Regions from separate parts of the Bradyrhizobium sp. ORS 86 genome, predicted to be linked through region 1. Evidence: riboswitches for the same ligand, from Rfam matches in the RefSeq annotation. Region 1 holds a riboswitch; the other holds the start of a gene.
The links. A riboswitch is a leader RNA that binds a small molecule or an ion and turns the genes downstream of it on or off. The one in region 1 is predicted to bind cobalamin.
Positions count from the first base shown of each region.

Region 2: linked by a shared signal. The riboswitch ahead of P6U25_RS33220 (TonB-dependent receptor) and the one ahead of P6U25_RS02910 (TonB-dependent receptor) in region 1 are both predicted to bind cobalamin.

Region 1 is NZ_CP120699.1:647,117-651,285, forward strand. It holds gene P6U25_RS02910 (TonB-dependent receptor) at 1-2,045, opposite strand, end outside; cobalamin riboswitch at 2,157-2,355, opposite strand; gene P6U25_RS02915 (FecCD family ABC transporter permease) at 2,467-3,510, shown strand; gene P6U25_RS02920 (ABC transporter ATP-binding protein) at 3,507-4,169, shown strand, end outside.
Region 2 is NZ_CP120699.1:7,182,460-7,186,628, reverse strand. It holds gene cbiB (adenosylcobinamide-phosphate synthase CbiB) at 1-758, opposite strand, end outside; gene cobU (bifunctional adenosylcobinamide kinase/adenosylcobinamide-phosphate guanylyltransferase) at 886-1,389, shown strand; gene bluB (5,6-dimethylbenzimidazole synthase) at 1,409-2,041, shown strand; cobalamin riboswitch at 2,145-2,343, shown strand; gene P6U25_RS33220 (TonB-dependent receptor) at 2,448-4,169, shown strand, end outside.

The sequences.
Region 1 (4,169 bases):
TCCATGATGCGCGAGCTCCAGGCGCGCAACGTAGCGTCGAACACGAGGTAGTTCTGCCAGATGTTCCAGGTGACGCCGACATTGCCGGTATAGCGGGAGACCAGCGGCACGTCGTTGCCGGCCCACATGCCTTCGCGGAAGACGGCGCGGGTGTAGGCCATGCCGCCGCGCAGCGTCACGGTGTCGCTGACGCGCAGCGAGGCGTTGGTCTCGCTGCCGTAGCGGCGGGTCGGATCGAGGTTGACGTTGTAGAACAGCACCGGGTTGAAGTGGATCTCGTTGTCGAGATCCATCAGGTAGACGCTGGTCTGCACCTGGAAGCGGTTGGTCCTGACGCGGACGCCGCTCTCGACGTCTTGCGAGGTCTGGGTCTTGAGCTGGAAGTTCTGCGGGATCGGCGCGAACGTCACCGGGTCGAACGACGGGCCCGAGGCGACGCGTTCGTCGACATCGGGCGTGCGGAACGCGCGCGCAGCGCGTCCAAATACCGAGAAGACGTCGGTGAAGCGATGCTCGACGCCGGCATGTAGCGCATATTGCGTTTCATTGCTGTTGAGCGGAGAAGCCTGGATGTCAGAGCCGGGGAACGTGCCCGGCGCCGTGGGATCGTAACGGTCTGCTGCATTCACGGCGGTGCTCTGCACGCGCGCGCCATAGGAGAAATCAGTCGTCGGCAACAGGCCGATGATATGCTGCCAGTAGCCGGCAAGCGTCCGCTGCGAGATGTCGTAGGTGTGGATCGGCGCGTATCCTTGGAATTGGCTGCGCGCTTCCCGGAACGTCGAATCATAATAGTCGATGCCGGTCAGGATCGTGGACGGCAGCCCGAGCACCGCGTTCTTGATGCTGAGGCGTGGCGTGATCGACCACGTTTGCAGCGCGGCGTCATTGTAGGTCGAGGCAAAGCTCGGAGTCGGCACCGTGCCGAAGAAGCCGCTCTGCGTGTCCCGCTGCCGCCAGCCGCCGTCGACGATCAGGTCGACGCCGTTCAACAGGGTCTTGGTGAAGCCGGTGGTAACGCTGGCGGTCTGCTGATTGGCGTAGTCGTAGGGCGTGGCGGCGCCCCTGCGGTCGGTCAGCAGCTCATTGACGCCGATCGACGGATCCACGATCCGGCCGCCGGGAAGGCCGAGCTTCTGGTCGCTGCCGGTGACGGTCAGGAACGCGGTGAGGTCCGGCGTGGTGTAGCTGATGTTGCCGATACCGTTGCGCTGGTCGAGCGCATTGTTGACGCGATACCCGTCGGACTTGATGCCATTGCCGTAGAACGATGTCGACCACGGACCGGAATTCACCGCGGCCGAGACCGCGGCCATGCGCTGGTTGAACGAGCCGAAGCCGGTTTCAGCCTTGATGGAGACCGGCGGCCCGCCGACGGCGGTCTTGGTGACGATATTGACGACGCCGCCGACTGCGTTGTCGCCATAGAGCACGGCGCCGCTGTTGCCTCGCGTGATCTCGATGCGCTCGATCGAATCGATCGGGATCGTGGTGAGATCGAACCCGGCCTTGTCGATGTCGTTGAGACGGCGGCCGTTCAGCAGGAACAATGTATTGTCGGAGGCGAAGGCGCCGAAGCCGCGCAGGTCGACCGAGGTCTTGGCGCCGTTCGGGCCGCCATAGAGCGATTGCAACTGCACGCCCGGCACCTGCGCGAGGATCTCGGGCAGTGTCTGCACCGGCGAATGGGCGATGTCGTCGGCCGTGATCACGGTCGACGATGCGCCGACGATGCCCGCGGACCCGACACTGGCGGTCCCGGATCCCGTGCCCGTTGGCGGAGCGTTCGATCCGCTTCCGCTTCCCGTGTTGTCGGTCGGCGCATTGCCCGGGGCCGGGCGGTGCGGCGTCTGGGTCGTATCAGAGTTGGTCGGCCTGGCGCGCGTCACGTTCTGGTCGCCGGGCTTGGTGACCTCGATCGGGGGAAGCACGTCCGCGGCCGGCGCCTGCTGCGCCAGTGCGGCTGTGGCGCTGAGCGCCGGCGCTGATATTGTCGAGGCGAGCAAGAGCGCGCGGCGCAGTCGCGTTGAAGGGAAGGGCAACATCGGCGAGACCTGGGCAACGTCAGTGGCACGTCACCGCGAACCCGGTCTCACCCCTTGCACGACGGCACGTCAGGTGAAGCCAATGCCTGTACTCCCCGACCGGCATCGTCGCGTGTGACCACGGCTGACGGCAGGTCTCCTGGCTCGCGGGTCGTTACCCTTCGTCGCCTTCCCAGGACCGAGATTCCCAGTGGCCTGTGACGAAGGATTCACCGCCTACAGTTGCGGGGGCAGCCGCGGCCTTGGGGCAGTTTCCCCGTACCGCATTCCCTTTTCATCCCATGAAAGAACCGTCATGGTCACTAGGGTTCGGTCGGCGGCCAAAGTCAATCCCGGCGGAACCAGGGCAGCAGCCGGACGGCTATGGTTTTCATCGAGTGTCGCTTGTCTGCCACGGCGATCGCTGTAAGAGCATGATCCGATGAGTGTGCAGGATTTTGCCTTGGCGGCCGAGGTCGCAGCGCGGCGCCGTCTGGGCGCGACCGTAGCGCTCACGGCGCTCGTGGTCTTGCTCATGCTGATCTCGCTCGGCATCGGGCCGGTGCGGTTGTCACCACTCACCGTGATCGCGGCGCTGTTCGGCGGCGGCAGCGATGTGGCGCAGGTGATCGTGCGCGAGATCCGCCTGCCGCGAACCATCCTGGCGTTTGCGATCGGCGGCATTCTGGGATTGTCCGGCGCGGCGCTGCAGGGGCTGCTGCGCAATCCGCTGGCCTCGCCGTCGCTGTTCGGCGCGCCGCAGGCGGCCGCCTTCGGCGCGGTGCTGGTGATTGCGCTCGGGTTGGCCGACGTGCGCTCGTTCGCGCTGCCGATTGCTGCGATCATCGCGGCGTTCGGCTCGGTGTTCGCCCTGCTTGCGATCGCCGGCCGCAATGCCGGGCTGTTGATCCTGATCCTGTCGGGGCTCGCGATCTCCAGCTTCGCAGGCGCCGCGACGGCGCTGGTGATGAATCTGTCGAGCAATCCGTTCGTGGCGCTGGAGATCGCGTTCTGGCTGCTCGGCTCGCTGGAGGACCGCAGCTTCCAGCATGTCATGATTGCATTGCCCTTCATCGTGGCCGGCGCCGTCATCCTGCTCAGCCAGGCAAGCAGCTTCCGCGCGCTGACGCTGGGCGAGGAGGCCGCGCAGAGCCTCGGGGTCGATGTCGCGCGGTTGCGGCTGTTCGTCATCTCGGGCGTCGCGCTCGGCGTCGGCGGCGCGGTCGCGGTGACAGGGACCATCGGTTTCATCGGCCTGGTCGCGCCGCATCTGATGCGGCCGGTGATCGGCCACGACCCGGCGCGGCTCCTGGTGCCGAGCGCGCTCGCGGGCTCGGCGCTGCTGCTGGCGGCCGATATCGCGGTGCGCATCATCCCGTCGACTTCCGACATCAAGGTCGGCGTGCTGACCTCGATCATCGGCGTGCCGTTCTTCCTCTATCTGATCATGCGCGAACGCCGCGTGCTCGGTGGAGGCGTGGCATGACCCTGCTGTCCGCAACCCATCTCAACGCTTCGCTGGGCAGCCGCCATGTGCTGCACGATATCTCGCTGTCGTTGTCGTCTGGGCATCTGGTGGCGCTGGTTGGTCCGAACGGCGCCGGCAAGACCACGCTGCTTCGTGCGCTGGCCGGGCTGATCCCTTCCCGCGGCGACATCAGGATCGGCGGCGATGCGCTGTCGTCGCTGTCGTTGCGCGAACGCTCCAGGCGGTTTGCCTATCTGCCGCAGGGGCACATGGTGCACTGGCCGCTGCCGGCCCGCGACATCGTCGCGCTCGGCCGTTATCCGCACGGCGCGACCGATCCCGCCCGGCTGTCGCCCGACGATATGGCGGCGGTGCTGCGGGCGATGCAGGCGGTCGATGTCACTGCGTTCGGCGACCGCCGCGTCACCGAGCTCTCCGGCGGTGAGCGCAGCCGCGTTGCGCTGGCCCGTGTGCTCGCGGTGGAGGCGCCCGTGATCCTGGCCGACGAGCCGACCGCGTCGCTCGATCCGCGCCATCAGATCGACGTGATGCAGCGGCTGCGCGGCGTCGCTGATGCGGGCGTGCTGGTCGTCGTGGTGACGCATGACCTCGGCCTGGCCGCGCGCTTTGCGGATCACGTGCTGGTGCTCTCGGAGGGACGATTGGCGTCGCAGGGC
Region 2 (4,169 bases), 1.2 Mb from region 1:
ATCGCGGCTTCCGGCCAGCCTGCGTTCGGCGAGCGATGGCGGCTCGCGTCCCGCAGCATGCATGACCACGCCTGCGCCCGATGCGACGCAAGCAGTACGAACAGCAGGCCGGTGAGGCGCGCCGGGATCAGATTGGCAAGGTCGTCGATGCGGGCGGAGGCCCAGCCAAACGCCTCGTGCCGCGCGGTGCGGTGGCCGATCATGGAATCCAGCGTGTTGATCGCCTTGTAGCCGACAATGCCGGGCAGTCCGAACAGTGCGCCCCAGAACACCGGCGCGACGATGCCGTCGGACGCATTCTCGGCCAGGCTCTCGATGGTCGCGCGGGCAGTGCCGGCATCATCGAGCGTGGCGGGATCGCGCCCGACAATGCGCGAAACCGCCGCGCGTGCGCCCGTGATATCGCCGGCCTCCAGCGGATTTGCGACCGCGGCGACATGGTCATGGAGTGAACGCAAGGCAACCAGCGGCCATGCCAGAATTCCGACCAGCACAACGCGAATCCAGCTTGCGGGGAGCACGATCTGAACAGCCCAGGCGAGCGATGCTGCCAGCGCAATCACCAGAGTTGCCGCTGCGATGCCGGCTGCGCGACGCAGCGCAGGCGAAGCAGACGTCCGGTTCCAGCCGCTATCGACGGCGGTGATCAGCCGGCCAAGCCAGGTCACGGGATGGCCGACGCGCGCGAACAGCCAATCCGGCCAGCCGATCAGGGCATCGACCGCCATTGCCACCACCATCGCTCCCGCAAAGCTCACGCACGTCTCCCGCCTCGATCTCTCCTGATGCGCAAGACCCCGCGCGAGCGCAAGCCCTCCCGCGATCGATTTCGGCTTTGTCTTTCGCAGCGTTTGGTGATTAGTGCTGGCGCGACAGGAGATCACGATGGCCGTCATTCTGATAACGGGCGGAGCCCGATCGGGAAAGAGCCGGCGCGCCGAATCTCGCGCGCTCTCGTTTCCGGGACAGCCCATATATATTGCGACGGCCGAAGCGCTCGATGCGGAGATGGTGGAGCGCATCGCGCGCCACCGCGCGCGGCGAGGCCGCGACTGGATCGAACGGGAGGTGCCGCTCGATCTCGTCGCGGCCTTGGCCGAGACCGACGGTGGCGGAGCAAGGCTGGTCGACTGCCTCACGCTGTGGCTGTCAAACCTGCTTCATGCCGAGCGCGACTGGTCGCAGGACGTTGCGTATCTTGCCGAGGCGCTGCCTCGGCAGCACAGCCCGGTGATCATGGTGACCAACGAAGTCGGCCTCGGCATCGTGCCCGACAATGCGCTGGCGCGCGCGTTTCGTGACGCCGCCGGCCTCATGAACCAGACCATTGCCGGCGTGGCAAACGAGGTGGAATTTGTGGTGGCAGGCCTGCCGATGAAGGTTAAATAAAGATTGGATGATGAGTCTGATGGTCTCATTCGACGATACGTTTCGCCGGCAACTGCACGAATTGTTCGTGTGGCGCCGCGACGTGCGGCGCTTTCGACGCGATCCGCTGCCGGATGGCGCCTTGGAGCGGCTGATCGAGACGGCCTGCCTGTCGCCGTCGGTCGGGCTGAGCCAACCGTGGCGGTTCGTTATCGTCGAGGACACGGCGAGGCGCAGCGCGGTGATCGAGGACTTCAAGGCTTGCAATGCCGATGCCCTGCAGTCCTATTCGGGTGAGCGCGCGGCGAAGTATGCCGCCCTCAAGCTTTCGGGGCTCGAGGAGGCGCCGGGCCATCTGGCCGTGTTCGCGGACAAGACGAGCAGCATCGGTGCGGGCCTGGGGCGCGCGACGATGCCCGAAACCACAGAATATTCCGTCGTCGCCGCGATCTGCTCGATGTGGCTTGCCGCACGTGCAGAGGGCATTGGGCTCGGCTGGGTGTCGATCCTCGATCCGATCCGCGTTCACGGTGTTCTCGACGTACCCGAGAGTTGGAAGTTCATCGGCTATCTCTGCATCGGCTACCCCGAGACCGAGTGTGACCGCCCGGAGCTCGAGCAGGCCAGATGGGAATCGCGACGAAGTTCGGACGAGTTCACGGTGCGACGCTGATGGTTCGCGTGCCGCACTTTGGCGGTTCGTCGCGAAAGCCACTATGGGAATACTCTGGTTTGCAGTGCTCGCGGGCGAATCGTTGACAATTGTTTCCAGATAAAACTATGTTGATGGCGACGGTTCTCCTTCGGGAGATCAAAAGGGAATGCGGTGCGGGCGTCGGCCCAAGGCCGTAGCTGTCCCCGCAACTGTAAACGGCGAGCCTTTCGTCAACGTGCCACTGGGCCAGGCAGCCCGGGAAGGCGTCGACAGGCGATAACCCGTGAGCCAGGAGACCTGCCGTCAGTCGTGGTCACACGCGAGCACATCGGGCGGGGGCGTCCTGATGGGGATCGGCGCATTGCTTTTCGGCGTGCGGTGTCCGCGTTCGCGGTGACGTGCCACGTTAACCGCGAGTTCTTTCATGTTCTCATCTTGCTCCATCGCGCTTGGACGGCGCCTTGGTCTCGCTTGCTCATTGTCATCGCTGCTGCTGCCGGCCGACGCCTTGGCGCAAGCTGCTCCATCCACCAGGCTGGATCCGATCCAGGTCTCGCCTCCCGAGGCCGCAAAGCCGAAGCGTCCCGCGCGCAACAACGCGGCTGCCGCTATTCGGTCGCAGGCGAGGCCGGCGACAAACCTGGCAGCCCAGAGCGCGGCGCAGCCCGCCGGGTCGTCCGCACCGACATCACCGACGCTCAATGCCACCAAGCCGGAAGGAACCGGCAGCCGCCTCAACCTGACGCCGCTGCAAACGCCGGCCAGCGTCGAGGTCATCTCGTCGGGGACCATCGCTGAACGCGGTCAGCACAATGTGATCGACGCCGTCACCCAGGACGCGGCCGGGGTCGTCGCAACGCCCGCTCCTGGTAATGGCGGCCTGTCGTTCAGTACCCGTGGCTTCGCCGGCAGCAACTCGGTGATGACGCTGTATGACGGCACGCGCTTCTATGTCGGCTCTGGAACCCTGACCTTCCCATACGACACCTGGTCGACGCAGCGCATCGAGGTACTGCGCGGCCCGGCCTCGGTCTTGTACGGCGAAGGCGCGATCGGCGGCGTCATCAACGTGATCTCGAAAAAGCCGCTCGCCACGCCTTACAACGACGCCGAGGTCTCGCTTGATAGCAACATGACGCGACGGCTCGCGCTCGACAGCGCCGGGCCGATCAATCCCAATGTGTCGTACCGCGTGAATGCCACCGGCAACGTGTCGGATGGCTGGGTCGATCGCGACAAGACATCGAATGTGGTGGTCTCCGCGGCAGTGCGGGTGCAGGCGTCCGACAATCTCGCCTTCACGCTTTCCGAAGACTATGGCGACCGCAGCCCGTCGCGCTATTTCGGCACGCCTGTCGTCAACGGCGGAATCCTCGATGCGCTGCGCTTCAAGAACTACAACGCATCGGACAGCACGATTCGCTATCGGGACAACTGGACCCAATTCAAGACCGAATGGGATGTCGCCGACGGAATCAAGGTCAACAATACGCTCTATTATCTGACCAGCGAGCGGCATTGGCGCGACGTCGAGAACTACACCTGGAATCCGGCGACCCAGCAGATCGATCGCTCCAGCTATATCGAGATCTTCCACGACCAGAAGCAGTTCGGCAACCGGATGGATACGACCCTCAGCGGTCATATCTTCGGTCTTGCGAACCAGTTCGTGGTCGGGTTCGACGTCAATCGGATCGACTTCACCCACATCAACAATTCGCCCTACGCCGGCGCATCGTCGGTCGATCCTTACGTCTTTGATCCCGGGTCATTCATCGCGACGACGTCTCCAACCGCACCGGGCTTCAATGCAATCGTCAACCAATACGCGCTGTTTGCCGAGGACCGGCTTTCGCTGACCGACCAACTGTCGTTCGTCACCGGTGTCAGGTACGACCGCCCCGAGGTCGATCGCACCGACTACCGGGTGCCGTCGAACAGCTTTGACGTCAGCCTGTCGGGCACGAGCTGGCGCGCCGGCCTCGTATACGAGCCGATCAAGCACCTCGCCTTCTACGGCCAATATGCAGTCGGCGTCGATCCGGTCACCAATCTCATCTCGCTGCCGACCACGCAAAAGACCTTCCAGCTCGCTACCGGCAAGCAGGCCGAGATCGGGGTCAAGCAGTCATTCTGGGGCGGTCGC